4 regions of the Ruegeria sp. HKCCD7559 genome follow, and region 2 is predicted to be linked to each of the others. Evidence: riboswitches for the same ligand, from Rfam matches in the RefSeq annotation. Region 2 holds a riboswitch; each other region holds the start of a gene.
The links. A riboswitch is a leader RNA that binds a small molecule or an ion and turns the genes downstream of it on or off. The one in region 2 is predicted to bind cobalamin.

Region 1 (3,198 bases), on a different contig from region 2:
GACAACGTCCAGATCGCGGCCTTCGTCCCACATGCAGGTGGTCATTGACATCATCGGTGTGATGCCTGAGCCAGCCGAGATAAACAGGAACTTGCGCGCATCGCTCAGTGCGTTGGTGAACAGGCCCGCAGGCCCAATGGCCTTGAGCCGCATGCCGGGTTGAAGATTGTCCAGCATCCAGCGCGTGCCGATACTGTCGGGTTGCGCTTTGGCGGTGATGGTGATCGACCGCGGCCGCGATGGCGACGATGAGATCGTGTAGGTGCGATACACGACTCCCCCGGGCTGGCCGGGCGCCGGAATCTCGAGCGTCAGGAACTGACCGGGGTGATAGGCGAACTGCGCCCCAGAGGGGGCCCGGAACGAAAAGCTGGCGGTGTTCGGCATCTCGGGCACGACCGAGACACATTCCAGCATCTCTCCATCCTGCCAAACGGCTGATGAAAGCGTGTTCAGATCTTTCATCAGACTTACTCCGCCGCCATGTAGTCAGGGGTCAGGCGGGCCGACACTGTGCTGCAATACCAATCCACGAATTGCAGTACGCCGGATTCCTGAATGGCTGAATACGGGCCGGGCACATAGGCCGGGCTGTTGATGCCCTGCTGGTTGTCCTCGACCACCTGACGGTCTTCGTCATTCGTGGCGACCCAGACTTCGGTCAGGCGTTTCACGTCGTAGTCAACGCCTTCAACCGCATCCTTGTTGACCAGCCATTTGGTCGTGACCTCGGTCTCTGTCGGGCTGATCGGCGTAACACGGAAAACAATCGAGTGATCGGCAAGAAAGTGGTTCCACGTGGTCGGATAGTGGAACTTCAAAAGCGATCCCGCATCCGCAAAGGGCGACCGGCCCAACCAGCGGCGCACGGCGGATTTCCCGTCCATCGTATAGCTCTCGGCGCCTTCTTTCAGCGGCATCCGCGCCAGACGGAATTGGCCGTCCTCGTGCAGATAGAACTGCGATGGCATACCCGCTGACTGGCACCTGTCGAAATGGGCTTGCATATAGGCTGGGGTTTCACCGCCTTCGATCCCCGTCACGCCCGGATCATCAGGGAAGGTCCGGCACAGCGCAGGGTGGTTGCCGCCGCAGTGATAGCACTCGCGATTGTTTTCCCAGACCAGTTTCCAGTTGCCGTTCTCGATGATCGAGCTTTCGAATGCGACCTTGGCATTCGCAAGATCATGCGGCTCAAGATACGGGCGCGCGATATTGGCAAACGTGTCAAAATCCGGGGCGACATCCGCCAGACAGATATAGACCAACCCGGCAAGCTCGCGGCAATGAACCGTCTTCAAACCATGCTGTCTGGGATCAAACTCCGGCCCCATGTCGCGGGCCCACAGCAAAGAGCCGTCAAGCTCGTAGGTCCATTGGTGATACGGGCAAACCAGCTTCGGCGCGTTGCCTTTTGCTGCCTTGCATATGATCGAGCCGCGATGGCGGCAGGTGTTGTGAAACGCCCGGATCTGGTTGTCGGCGCCGCGCACGATGATCACGCGATAGGCACCCACGTTGTACGTTACATAGTCGCCGGCTTTCACCAGTTCACAGGCCGGAATGGCAAAGAGCCATTCGCGATAGTGGATGGTTTCCAGGTCGGTCTGAAAGATCTCGGGGTCGGTGTAAAAGGCCCGTTCCAGAGCATAGCCCGGGATTCGACGCGCCAACAGGTTTTGGACATTGTTCACTTCTGGCTCTCCTGCCGCGCCCCGCGGCATTGCTTGGGCAGATGACAGGGAGGAACCGTCCGGAGGCGCGCGAGGACCACGTCCGAAACCCGTGCCCCCACCGCCACCCGCGGTTTGACATATCTGCAAGGCTGGTTTCCGGACTTGAAAGGGGCTTGCACCCGGTTGCGACACCTTCCCGGGATCCTCGTCCCAGTGGTTGATTGTCGAACCTGACCTTCCTTACCGTTGCGGGGGCAGCGCCGGAATTCCACCGGCTTCCCAATTCTCCGCGGTCTGAGAATCAAACAGCGGCACCTCACGATGGCAGCCTACTTTCTACCTGCTTGGGCGCTGAAATGCTTGCGACATTTCCGGTTTCAAAACAGACATGGAAATTTTCCGGCTGAGTGGACGGCGCCGGGATCACGGTCCTTGGCACAGGGGCATGGCAAGCCCGCCAGCACGGCGTTCTGCAGGGGCCAGTGGGCTTTGCGATGGATGCGGCCACGTCTGACATCCGCGCCGTCAAATTGTCCCCCAGCCGTGACAGCGAAGGCCCGGCTGCTCTGCTCAGAAACGAAACGCTGCACGTCGCCTGAGCATGGCTGGAAAAGAGAGAGTCAGGCCAAGTGAAGGAGGTTTGCAGCAAACCCTTTTGGGTGAAGTTGATCCGTTTGGGATAGTGCTGGCTTGCCATGAGGCAGGTGAAGAAGGCGAATATCCGTCATGCGAGAGTTGTCAGTCCATCCTGTCAACGGACGGTAGAAAACCTCATTTTGTCCATAAAAAATTGTCTTTTTCGGGAAAAACCATTACGTTTTCCGAAAATGGTGGAAAACACCGGAGGCAGTAAGAGAGCAGATGCCAAAACCGAAAACAGGTGTTTTGCGGACAACAGTTCCTTCGCGCCTCATGGGAAAACGGGATGGTCTGTTTTTCCTCTGGGGGCAGATAGAACGCGCGCGCTTGAAGGTCGAGGGCGGCGAACGCGCCGAGGGCGCAGCCTCGGACGGGCCAAGGGCAAACACGGCCGGTGAGGTCAAGGGATCGACGACAGCATTGGTGGACGAGTTTATTTTCTACTGACTTTTGTGATGAAACCGGGCCTGACGGCCCTATTTCTTCTCGAAGAACAGGATGACTTCACCCAGACGGACGCCATAGCGTGAGACATACGCGCGGTTCAGCAGGCGGTCGTCATCCAGCAGCCACATCCAGTCGTCGAATTTGACACGCATGGTCCCGTCCTTGATCGGCAGGTCGATCTTGTATTTCCAGTTGAACGTATCCCCGCGTTCAATCCCGCTGGCGGTGCCCAGCACGCCAGGCGCCGTACCGGTCCACGTATCCTCTCCGGTTTTGGTCAATGTCCAGATGCGTTGTTCCGTCGCGCCATCGTCGTAGACGAAGTCTTCGACCAGGGTCAGGGTTTCGCCGTCCCATGTTCCGTCGATATCAACCGTGAATCTGCGGGGGATATTTCCCAGAACATCCTGAAACTGACCGTAGGCCACTGTTTTAC
Region 2 (3,198 bases):
ATTGGCGGCGGTGTGGTTCTCAATGGTGCGATCTTTTCCGGGCGTGGAAACTCGGGCGCAATCGGCCCCCTGCCTGTACCGGATGGTGCGGGTGGTGTCAGACCGCTTATCGACGTGGCCAGCCTGTATGTTCTCGAGCGTGCAATCACCACAGCAGGGGTAACGTCGCATTCCATTTGGGAAACGACCCAGCGTTGGGATGTGCCAAAAATTCAACTGGAAAACTGGTTGAAACGGACGGCAAGCGGGATTGCTTATGCGATTGTCTCATCCTGTAGCCTGATAGATTTCGAATGCGTGAAGATTGACGGCTGGATGCCGCAGGACATCAAGGCGCGTTTGGTTGAAATGGTCGAAGACAAACTGTCCGAGCTGAACCTGACCGGTCTCGAGCACCCCGTGGTGCTGGCAGGGACCGTGGGCCCGGATGCACGCTCACTGGGCGCGGCAAGCCTGCCATTGTCGGAAAGGTATCTTTCAGAAGCTTAGATGTGAAATCACCCTGTTGCCTTGGATATTTCACAAACCGGTTCACTCTCGCAAACTGCCGAGCTCATAATTTTCGATGGCCGTAACACATTTTCGTTGACGGAAGGCTGAGTTGTCTGGCAAGCCGCTCGGCATGTCCGGTTCCGGGGCTTGCTCTGGAATCAATAGGGAATGCGGTGCGGGCTCAGGCCCAATTCCGCAACTGCACCCGCAACTGTAAGCGGCGAGCAGGGCTGAAACGCCACTGGGGTTTGCCCCGGGAAGGCCAGTCCAACGCTTTGACCCGCAAGTCAGGATACCTGCCGGACATGTGTCCTCATAAGGGGCACTCCTAATCGGCGACGGGATGTGCGTCGTACCAGGATGCCTGAAAGGGTGATTTGGCGTTGAATGTCCCGTAGTCAAAACGAATTTCGCGCCGGGATTGGCGCGACGGGACAAGGACGACTGTTCATGAAAACGCTGCTCAGCGCAGCCGTTGCCGCGGTGGCTCTTCCCGCCATCGCAGATGCGCATTTTCTTTTGGAATACACTACCGATACCATGATCCAGAAACCGGGCGATGTGCCGGTCAAGCTGATTTTCTGGCATCCGTTCGAGAACGGCCACGTCATGGATCTTGAAAAGCCGCAGGAATTCTATGTGATCCACAACGGTGAAAAGACCGATTTGCTGGACACGTTGGAACCTATCCGGTTCACCGGCGGGGAAAACGAGGGCGTGGCGTTCAAAGGCAGTGTCCCGGTCAAACGGTCGGGCGACTATGTGCTGGTGACGGTTCCTCAGCCTTATTACGAGGAATCCGAAGACATCTATATCCAACAGCTCACCAAAGCCTTCCTGAACCGCAACGAATTGCCGACCGACTGGATGAATCCCGTAGGTTTGCCGACCGAGATTATCCCGCTGAACAAGCCGACCAACATCATCGCGGGTTCGACTTTCACGGGCCGTGTGCTGGCTGATGGTCAGCCGGTTGCGGGGGTCGAAATCGAGATCGAGTACATGGCCGCCGAGCCCGACATGGAAAGTTCGGCCGCTTCTACACCGAAAGTCTCTCCGATGCCGGGTGGTGCGGTGGTCGCCATATCTGACGACAACGGGTATTTCTCGTTCGGCGTTCCAAATGCCGGTTACTGGGGTTTCGCAGCACTTGGTTCCGGTCCGGCAACCGAACATGAGGGCAAAGAACTCAGCCAGGATGCGGTCATCTGGATTCGCTCCTGGGATCTGGAGTAACCCAAGATGCACATCGTCGACGGAGCCCTTTCCAACCCGGTTGTAATTGGCGGCGCCATAGCCGCCGCGGGCGGGATCGCCATGGGTCTCAGGTCTCTGGATCTTGATCGCATCCCCACTGCGGGCGTGCTGTCAGCCAGTTTCTTCGTGGCATCGTTGATCCACGTACCCATTGGTCCGTCGTCGGTCCATCTGATCCTCAACGGCATGGCCGGGCTGCTGCTTGGTTGGGTCGCATTCCCGGCTTTGTTCGTCGGGCTTTTGCTACAGGCGGTCTTTTTCGGCTTTGGCGGGTTGACGGTGTTGGGGATCAACACCGTCAACATCGCCTTTCCAGCTGTGGTGGCCGGAATGTTGTTCGGTCGTCTGATCGCGCGTGGAACGCCTTTGCAAGGTGCGATTTGGGGGGGCGTCGGCGGCGCATTTGCCATTGCGGCGACAACCGGCATGGTCGCGTTTTCCCTGGCGCTGTCGGGGGATGAATTTCTGCCTGCCGCCAGGCTTGTTTTCCTCGCCCATATTCCTGTCATGGCCATTGAGGCGATTTTGACCGGGTTCGCCGTGTTGTTGGCACGCAAGGTCAAGCCCGAGCTGTTTATAAGGGAAGCAGCCACATGAAGCATCTGGTTGTCATATTGGCCGTGTGCTGCGCACCTGTGCCTGCCCTGGCGCACAAGGTCATAGCCGGCGTTTTCGAGTCGGAAGACGTCATCGAGGGCGAAATCGGCTTTTCCAACGGCGACATGGCAAGCGGCACCGAGGTCATTGTCACCGGCCCGGATGGGGCCGAGCTGGGTCGATCGGTCACGGATGCAGACGGTTTCTTTGTCTACACGCCGACCTCGGCCGTGGCGCTTACCTTCTTTGCCGACCTTGGCGCCGGGCATGTGGCCGAAGTCACGATGCCTGCCGAAGATGTCGCGCGGATCATGGGCGTTGCTGTGGCAGAAAACGGTGACTCATCTTCGGCTGCTGTGACGCAGGCCAGCGGTTCGGCGACGTCTCTCAGCGCCGAAGAACAGCAGGTTATCGCCAAGGCCATACGTGACGAATTGCGCCCGCTCAGGCGCGAGATTGCGGCCTATCGCGAACAGAACGACCTGCAAACCATCCTTGGCGGGATCGGGTACATCGTTGGTCTGTTTGGTCTGGGTTTTTACATGGCGGCCCGCCGCAAGCTGGCGTCCTGATGGCACACGTTCTGGGGCACAAGGAAAAAACACTGTCCGAAGCCGGTGACGGGCCAGAAGGTCTGATCAGCCTGCTGGATCCCCGGATGCGGATCGTCATGGCAGTTGTTTTTGCAGTCGTGACCGTGGCGGTGTCATCCCTCGGCGCGCTTTGCGCGGCGCTGACAGTGTCGCTTTCGCTTCTGATAGTTTCACGTCTGCCGCGGCGAAAGACGTTGAAGCGAATGGCCATGATGGATGGGTTCATCCTGTTCATGCTGGTCCTGTTGCCCTTTTCCAT
Region 3 (3,198 bases), on a different contig from region 2:
GAGCCGGGACTGCCGTTTTTCGGATTGCCAGCACAGCTCCGAGCCCGGATGTGCCGTGCAAAAGGCAATAAGCCACGGCACGCTTGATCCGGCTCGATTGGACCGGTGGCGCAAGCTTCGGCGCGAAGATCAGCGCAATTCTGAAACCGTCGCGCAGTCCCGGGCGCGGGACAAAGCGTTCGGCAAGATGGTCCGTGGCGTCATGAAGGAAAAGAAACTTCGCAACCGGTGATCGTTGGACGGTGCCCGGCCCGTCCTGCGCCGCGTCTGATCAAGCGATCAGTCGCGGCCAAACCGCTGCATTGCGCCGGGCAAATGCTCCGATATGACCAACCTCAGGCAACCTGAAATCGGCAGGGCTCAGCAGGTGGCGGTTGGCATCGGGGCCGTAAAGATCCGCAAGCCGCCAAACCGCTTCCGGCGGCACCATCTGGTCGTCCTCGAAGGTGAACAAATCCACGGGCGTTCCAGAATCCTTCCACTGCGCCGCAGGTAACTCATGCCCGATTTCAGGCACATAGTTCAAAGGCGCCGTACACCATTTGCGCCACTGCCAATAGACCGATGCCGGCAGATCCGAGCCGAACCCGATCGCCTTTCCGGGAAGGTAGCCAAGGGCTCGGGCCAAAAGCGGGGCATGACCATACCAGAACAATCCTGCCAAACCACGATAGGGCCATGGATGGTCGCTTAGGGTTACCAGCCCCGAACACACACAGATCATGCGATCAATCAGATCGATATCCGGCTGCACAGGCCCCAACATCGCGCCGATCGAATGGCCGATGGTCCAATGCTGCGAATCGGGAAACCGTCTGCGCATTTCTGCCCGTGCCGCGGGCATGTCGATCAAGGCCCAATCCGCCATGGTCGCACGCGAATCTTTCAGGCGGCCGGTCAAGGAATGCCCGTAATCGCGATAGTCATAGGTCAGGCAGGCCATACCCCGCTCGGCAGCAAGCCATCGTGCGAAATGACGGTAATAATCGCGCGGCACACCCGTTGCACTGTTCAGCACGACGACGATTTCGGGCGAAGACAGCGGGCTGTACAACCGGGCAGACAGTGTTTTCTGCCCGGACGGAAAGCGAAATTCTTCGGTCATTACCGTTTGCTCTGTGTCCAACATGATCTCTGGCTTTGCGCTTGGTAAATCCGGTTTCCGAACCTCAACGCCCTCGACACTATGCATGAACCAACACCGTATCCAGCATGACCAAGCGTCCGGTCAAAAGATCGGCTTGACTCGATGCGTGCTCAAACGCTAGCGGTTGTGTGATGGTTTCCGGCCTCCACAAGGGGTCGGGATGAAAAGGGAACACGGTGCGGTATTGTCTGGTCATGCAGGCAACAACCAAATCCGCGACTGCCCCCGCAACTGTAAGCGGTAAGCGATGCCGAAACACCACTGGCCCAAAGGCTGGGAAGGTCGGCAAAGCGATGACCCGCAAGTCAGGAGACCTGCCATCGGAAACGAAACCGAAACTCGGGCGGGGTGTCCGGGCAGGTCCTGACGGCATCACGCTGTCCCACCTGTCCCAAATATCCTGTCCACCAAGCGCGGAGGGCGCAGGATGATCTGGAAGACAAAGACACATGAATTCAGTGCAACAGTATGTCAGCGGACGGGCAAAACCTGTCCCGCTTTGGCGCGGCTGGCGCGCTCGATATCCGAAGCCATGGCCCAGGCGACCTCGGCCACAAGTGACGATTTCGAGATTGAGGGCAGCAGCGAGCTGTCACATTGCAGCGAAGGATGTCATGCAATTTTCCGCGCGCAATCAGACCGCATTCGTGTCTTTTGCGGGACGCAGCCCGAAACCACGATTGAGCCGCTGAACGGCTATGCCGACCTGATCTTCGGAAACACGTTCAGTGCGATGCCATCCGGCGTCGTGAAAACCCCACCCTGCGCGATGATCGAAGTTTCCACGATCCGGCCTCGAAAACCTGCTTGCGCGCCCGCGCAGATTTCAATCTGAATCCAGACTGACCTGTGCCTGGGCACGCCGAGAGGCCCAGGCCAGTTGCGCATCCGTTTCGACGGCGCAAGGGCGCACCGCCCGCAATCGTTGCAGCGCCGTGTCCGCGCCTTCGCCGCATTCGACCATCAGCCGCAGGACAATCATACCTGACCTGCCACAGCCCCCGCGGCAGTGTACCAATACGCGACCTCCGCCGGACAGCGCGTGCCGGGCCGCGGCGCTGACGAACGGCCACGCGTCATCAATCGCTTTTGTCGGCGCTCCGAAATCTTCGATCGGCAGGTGAACCCAACGGCTGGCGCGGCTTTGAATATCGCTGCCAAATTCCTGCGCCCCGTCCTGAAGCATTTCGACATCCGTCGTCATCGAAACAACAAGCCCAGGCTGCCAGGCTGCGATCATATCCAGATCGCTGGAGTAATCTCCGCCGCGTCCGGGCATCGAGGTCAGCGCCAGCGTTCCGCCACCGACTTGCAGGGCGTAGATCACCAACTGCGACATGAATCCTGTCCTCCCCAAAGAACTCTATACAAAAATGAGCCATTAAATCCGCTGATGCAGTTTAGTGCGAAAGCGACTCGTTTCTAAATCAAAAATCATCGCGCCCCGCTGTGGACGCGGGCAACGGTGGCCACTACGCTGTGCCCAAGCACCGAATCCCAACGAGAAGACATGACAGACAGCTCCAGCCCCGCCTATCAGGTTCTCGCCCGCAAATATCGCCCGGAAACCTTTGCCGATCTGGTGGGTCAGGATGCCATGGTGCGCACCCTGAAAAACGCGTTCGCGGCCGACCGGATCGCGCAGGCCTTCATCATGACCGGCATTCGCGGCACCGGCAAAACCACGACCGCAAGGATCATCGCCAAGGGCATGAACTGCATCGGACCCGACGGAACCGGTGGCCCCACGACCGAACCCTGCGGTCAGTGTGAACATTGTGTCGCCATCATGGAAGGCCGCCATGTAGACGTGATGGAGATGGACGCCGCCAGCCGTACGGGCGTCAACGACATCCGCGAGATCATTGACAGTGTCCGCTATCGCGCCGCCAGCGCGCGTTACAAGATTTACATCATCGACGAGGTTCATATGCTCTCGACCAGTGCGTTCAACGCGCTGCTCAAGACGTTGGAAGAACCGCCCGCGCATGTGAAGTTCATCTTCGCAACCACTGAAATCCGCAAAGTCCCTGTCACTGTGCTGTCCCGCT
Region 4 (3,198 bases), on a different contig from region 2:
TGCGGTTTCCACCGGGATTACGCCGCGATCCGGACACCACACGCCACATTCGGGCAAGGTCTTGGCGCCCATCACCGGACCGGCATAAAGCCCCGCCGCCAAAGCCATCTGCGCCAGCGCGGCCTGTGCCGCGACCTCGCCGCCGGTATCGCACAGATGCGCCAGACGCCGCAGGGTCGAGACCGGCAGGGTGGAATAGTCATCCAGCCGCGTGTCCGCGCGCCCGTCGGCGGGCAGCACCGCCAGTGCGATGCCCTTGGCCTGCGCCAGCGCCAGAACCTGCTGCAACCCATAAGCCCAGTAGGGCACCCCGCCGATCAGACGGATCAGAATGCCCTTGGCGCCTTGAAGCGTCTGTTCGACATAGGTATCGACCGACAGCGGGTGTTTCAGAGCCGTCAAATTCGCCAGCCGCAGGGTCGGCATTCGCCCTTCCGGTCCGCCACCACGATGCCAGCCCGCCGCGAAAGCGCCTAGGTCGCTGTCCGAAAAGGACAGCACCACCAGGTCCGCTGGGCTCTGGCCCAGATCGGTTGGGGTCTCGGTTTCCTCGAGCCCGTGGCTTTCGCGAAAGACGACGTGCATGGCTTACTCGGCGGCCTCACGCACACCCACGAGGATTTCGCGGATTTCCGCCTCTTTGATATCGTCATGCTCGGCGATGACGACCAGACGCGAACGGCGTTCTTCACCGGGTTCCCACGGGCGGTCATACTGGTGACGCACGCGGGCACCCACTGCCTGGACCAGCAGGCGCATGGGTTTGCCCTGAACGGCGGCATACCCTTTGACGCGCAGGATGTTCAGTTCATTGGCCAGGCGTTCGATATTGGCGACCAGTTGGGCCGGATCGGTCTGCTCGGGCAGCTCGACGATGATGCTTTCGAAATCGTCATGCTCGTGATCGTGATGGCCGTCGTGATGCGAGGGTCGGGCGTCCATGTCATCTTCGGCGGCGGCTTCCAGACCCAGCACAACGCGCACGTCCACGGCACCTTCGGCCACTTCGACGACGGGTAGGGGGCGCGGCGCCTCGGCGGCGATGATCTCGCGCGCTTTGGCCACGCCTTCGGGGCCGGCGAGGTCGGGCTTGGTCAGCAGGATGATGTCAGCGCACGAGATCTGATCCTCGAACACCTCGGACAGGGGCGTTTCGTGGTCGATCGAGTCATCGGCCATGCGCTGCGCATCCACTGCTTCGACATTGGGCGCGAAGCGGCCTGCGGCCACGGCCTCGGCATCGGCCAGGGCGATCACGCCGTCGACGGTGATCTTCGAGCGGATGTCAGGCCAGTCGAATGCCTTGAGCAGCGGTTTCGGCAGGGCCAGACCGCTGGTTTCGATCAGGATGTGATCCGGGCGTGGCTCCAACGCCATCAGGGCCTCGATGGTGGGAATGAAATCATCTGCCACGGTGCAGCAGATGCAGCCATTGGCCAGTTCCATGATGTTTTCCGCCGGGCAATCAGGAATGGCGCAGGATTTCAGGATGTCCCCATCGACGCCTACATCGCCGAACTCGTTGACCACGACAGCAAGGCGCTTGCCCTGTGGGTTCTGCATCAGGTGACGCACCAAAGTGGTCTTGCCCGAGCCCAGAAAGCCGGTGATTACTGTGACGGGGAGTTTTTCGAGGTTCGACATGTCAGGCTCCAATGGGGGGAATGCGCGAGGCACAGTTCTTGCGAAAATGTTCGGGGCGTTCGCGCCATTTCACCAAACCATCTTCGGTGGCCAGATACTTGGTCGCGCCGTCGACGATGACGTCGACATGATCTGTTTCGTTCAGGTTTTCATACACGAAGGTCCAGCGGCCCGGCCCGCGCAACACGATCGAACAGCCTTGATCACAGTTTGACAGGCATTCAACGGCTTTCAGGGTGACACCGTCGGGCAGGTCCGCCTGTTCCAGAGCCTTGTGTAACAAAGCGCCCGGGCGTTGCGTGTCATCTTCCACAGGCAGGCCGCGACGGCAGGTGGTACAGACCAGCAACTCGACTGGTGCGGTATCGGTCATGTCTCTCATCCCCCCAAATCCTCTTCGCGGGGGACGGGGTTTCATGCGGGCCACGAATGGTCATGGACCCGACACCGGAACACCCCGCCCGGTTTCAACTTCGGTTGTTGGCAGGTCTCCCGGCTTGCGGATGCCAGAGGCGGGCCTCTGTCGGATGTCCCGCCTTCCCGGCTTTCGGGCCAGTGGCATTGGGCATCCTCTCCGTTCACGGTCGCGGGGGCGGCTGCGTTTGGCGGCAAGACCGTTGACGCATTCCCTTTTCATCGGCTGTCACCGACACCAACGAAAGGGACATGCGGCACCGCTGGCCTGCTTGTCAAGCGAGTCGCGCGCAACAATGATGCAGAGGCATGGAAAGCGACCTGTGGGCGTCGATGGGCGGCATGGCGTGCCGGGACCCAGCCTGAGATGGGCCGGGCGACGAACAGTATGTTAGCAAGGGGCGTAGACTATGGTGAACGGGTGCCTTGACTGAACCTGTCCCGATGATGGGAAAAGACCACCGAACACCGCGGATCCTCTTGCGCTAATAGATGACGTTTATCATGAGCAGCGAGACGACTAGAAACAGCGCTGTCATTATTCCGCCGGAGCGGACGAAATCCATCACCTTGTATCCGGCCGGACCCATGATCAACGCGTTTACCTGATGGGTTGGGATGATGAAGCTGTTCGAGGTCGATATGGCGACCGTCAGGGCAAAGACGGCCGGGTTTCCACCCGCCGCCACCGCAATCGATACCGCCAGAGGCACCAGCAGAACTGTGGCCCCCACATTGGACATGACCAAGGAAAAGGCCGTCGCCAGAATGGCGATGCCGGTTTGCAGCGACCAGAGCGGCCAGCCGTCCAGAATTATCATGATCTGCTGGGCGATCCACGCGGCCGTGCCTGTGTTCTGCACGGCTTGTCCCAAAGGTATGAGGCAGGCGAGCAGGAATACGGTGTTCCATCCGACCGCGCGGTACGCCTCGTCCACGCTGAGCACACGGGACAGCATCATGCCCACCGCGCCGGTAAGAAGACAGAGTGAAAGCCGGACGTCCGTGAACAGGATCAACGACAGCGAAATGGCGAAGAATGCCAGGGCCCAGCCGACTTTCTGCGGCCTCAGCTCGTCCTGAGGAAAGTCTGTCGTCACAACGACGAAATCCGGATCTCGTTTGATCCGCATCAGGTTG

Region 1: linked by a shared signal. The riboswitch ahead of GS605_RS17030 (aromatic ring-hydroxylating dioxygenase subunit alpha) and the one ahead of GS605_RS20495 (DUF4198 domain-containing protein) in region 2 are both predicted to bind cobalamin.
Region 3: linked by a shared signal. The riboswitch ahead of GS605_RS20035 (hypothetical protein) and the one ahead of GS605_RS20495 (DUF4198 domain-containing protein) in region 2 are both predicted to bind cobalamin.
Region 4: linked by a shared signal. The riboswitch ahead of GS605_RS07935 (DUF1636 domain-containing protein) and the one ahead of GS605_RS20495 (DUF4198 domain-containing protein) in region 2 are both predicted to bind cobalamin.

What each region holds. Positions count from the first base shown of each region.
Region 1 covers NZ_WVQU01000007.1:154,832-158,029, reverse strand. The annotation lists gene GS605_RS17035 (hybrid-cluster NAD(P)-dependent oxidoreductase) at 1-465, opposite strand, end outside; gene GS605_RS17030 (aromatic ring-hydroxylating dioxygenase subunit alpha) at 471-1,724, opposite strand; cobalamin riboswitch at 1,806-2,010, opposite strand; partial or broken gene GS605_RS17025 (IS5/IS1182 family transposase) at 2,084-2,236, shown strand; gene GS605_RS17020 (hypothetical protein) at 2,538-2,762, shown strand; gene GS605_RS17015 (DUF3833 family protein) at 2,792-3,198, opposite strand, start outside.
Region 2 covers NZ_WVQU01000015.1:12,608-15,805, reverse strand. The annotation lists gene GS605_RS20500 (ROK family transcriptional regulator) at 1-489, shown strand, start outside; cobalamin riboswitch at 611-811, shown strand; gene GS605_RS20495 (DUF4198 domain-containing protein) at 943-1,728, shown strand; gene cbiM (cobalt transporter CbiM) at 1,735-2,346, shown strand; gene GS605_RS20485 (cobalt ABC transporter permease) at 2,343-2,918, shown strand; gene cbiQ (cobalt ECF transporter T component CbiQ) at 2,918-3,198, shown strand, end outside.
Region 3 covers NZ_WVQU01000013.1:9,137-12,334, reverse strand. The annotation lists gene rsgA (ribosome small subunit-dependent GTPase A) at 1-232, shown strand, start outside; gene GS605_RS20040 (hypothetical protein) at 272-1,105, opposite strand; cobalamin riboswitch at 1,263-1,484, shown strand; gene GS605_RS20035 (hypothetical protein) at 1,575-1,982, shown strand; gene GS605_RS20030 (dual specificity protein phosphatase family protein) at 1,974-2,486, opposite strand; gene GS605_RS20025 (DNA polymerase III subunit gamma/tau) at 2,658-3,198, shown strand, end outside.
Region 4 covers NZ_WVQU01000001.1:1,591,065-1,594,262, reverse strand. The annotation lists gene cobN (cobaltochelatase subunit CobN) at 1-585, opposite strand, end outside; gene cobW (cobalamin biosynthesis protein CobW) at 589-1,644, opposite strand; gene GS605_RS07935 (DUF1636 domain-containing protein) at 1,646-2,017, opposite strand; cobalamin riboswitch at 2,109-2,316, opposite strand; gene GS605_RS07930 (SLC13 family permease) at 2,544-3,198, opposite strand, start outside.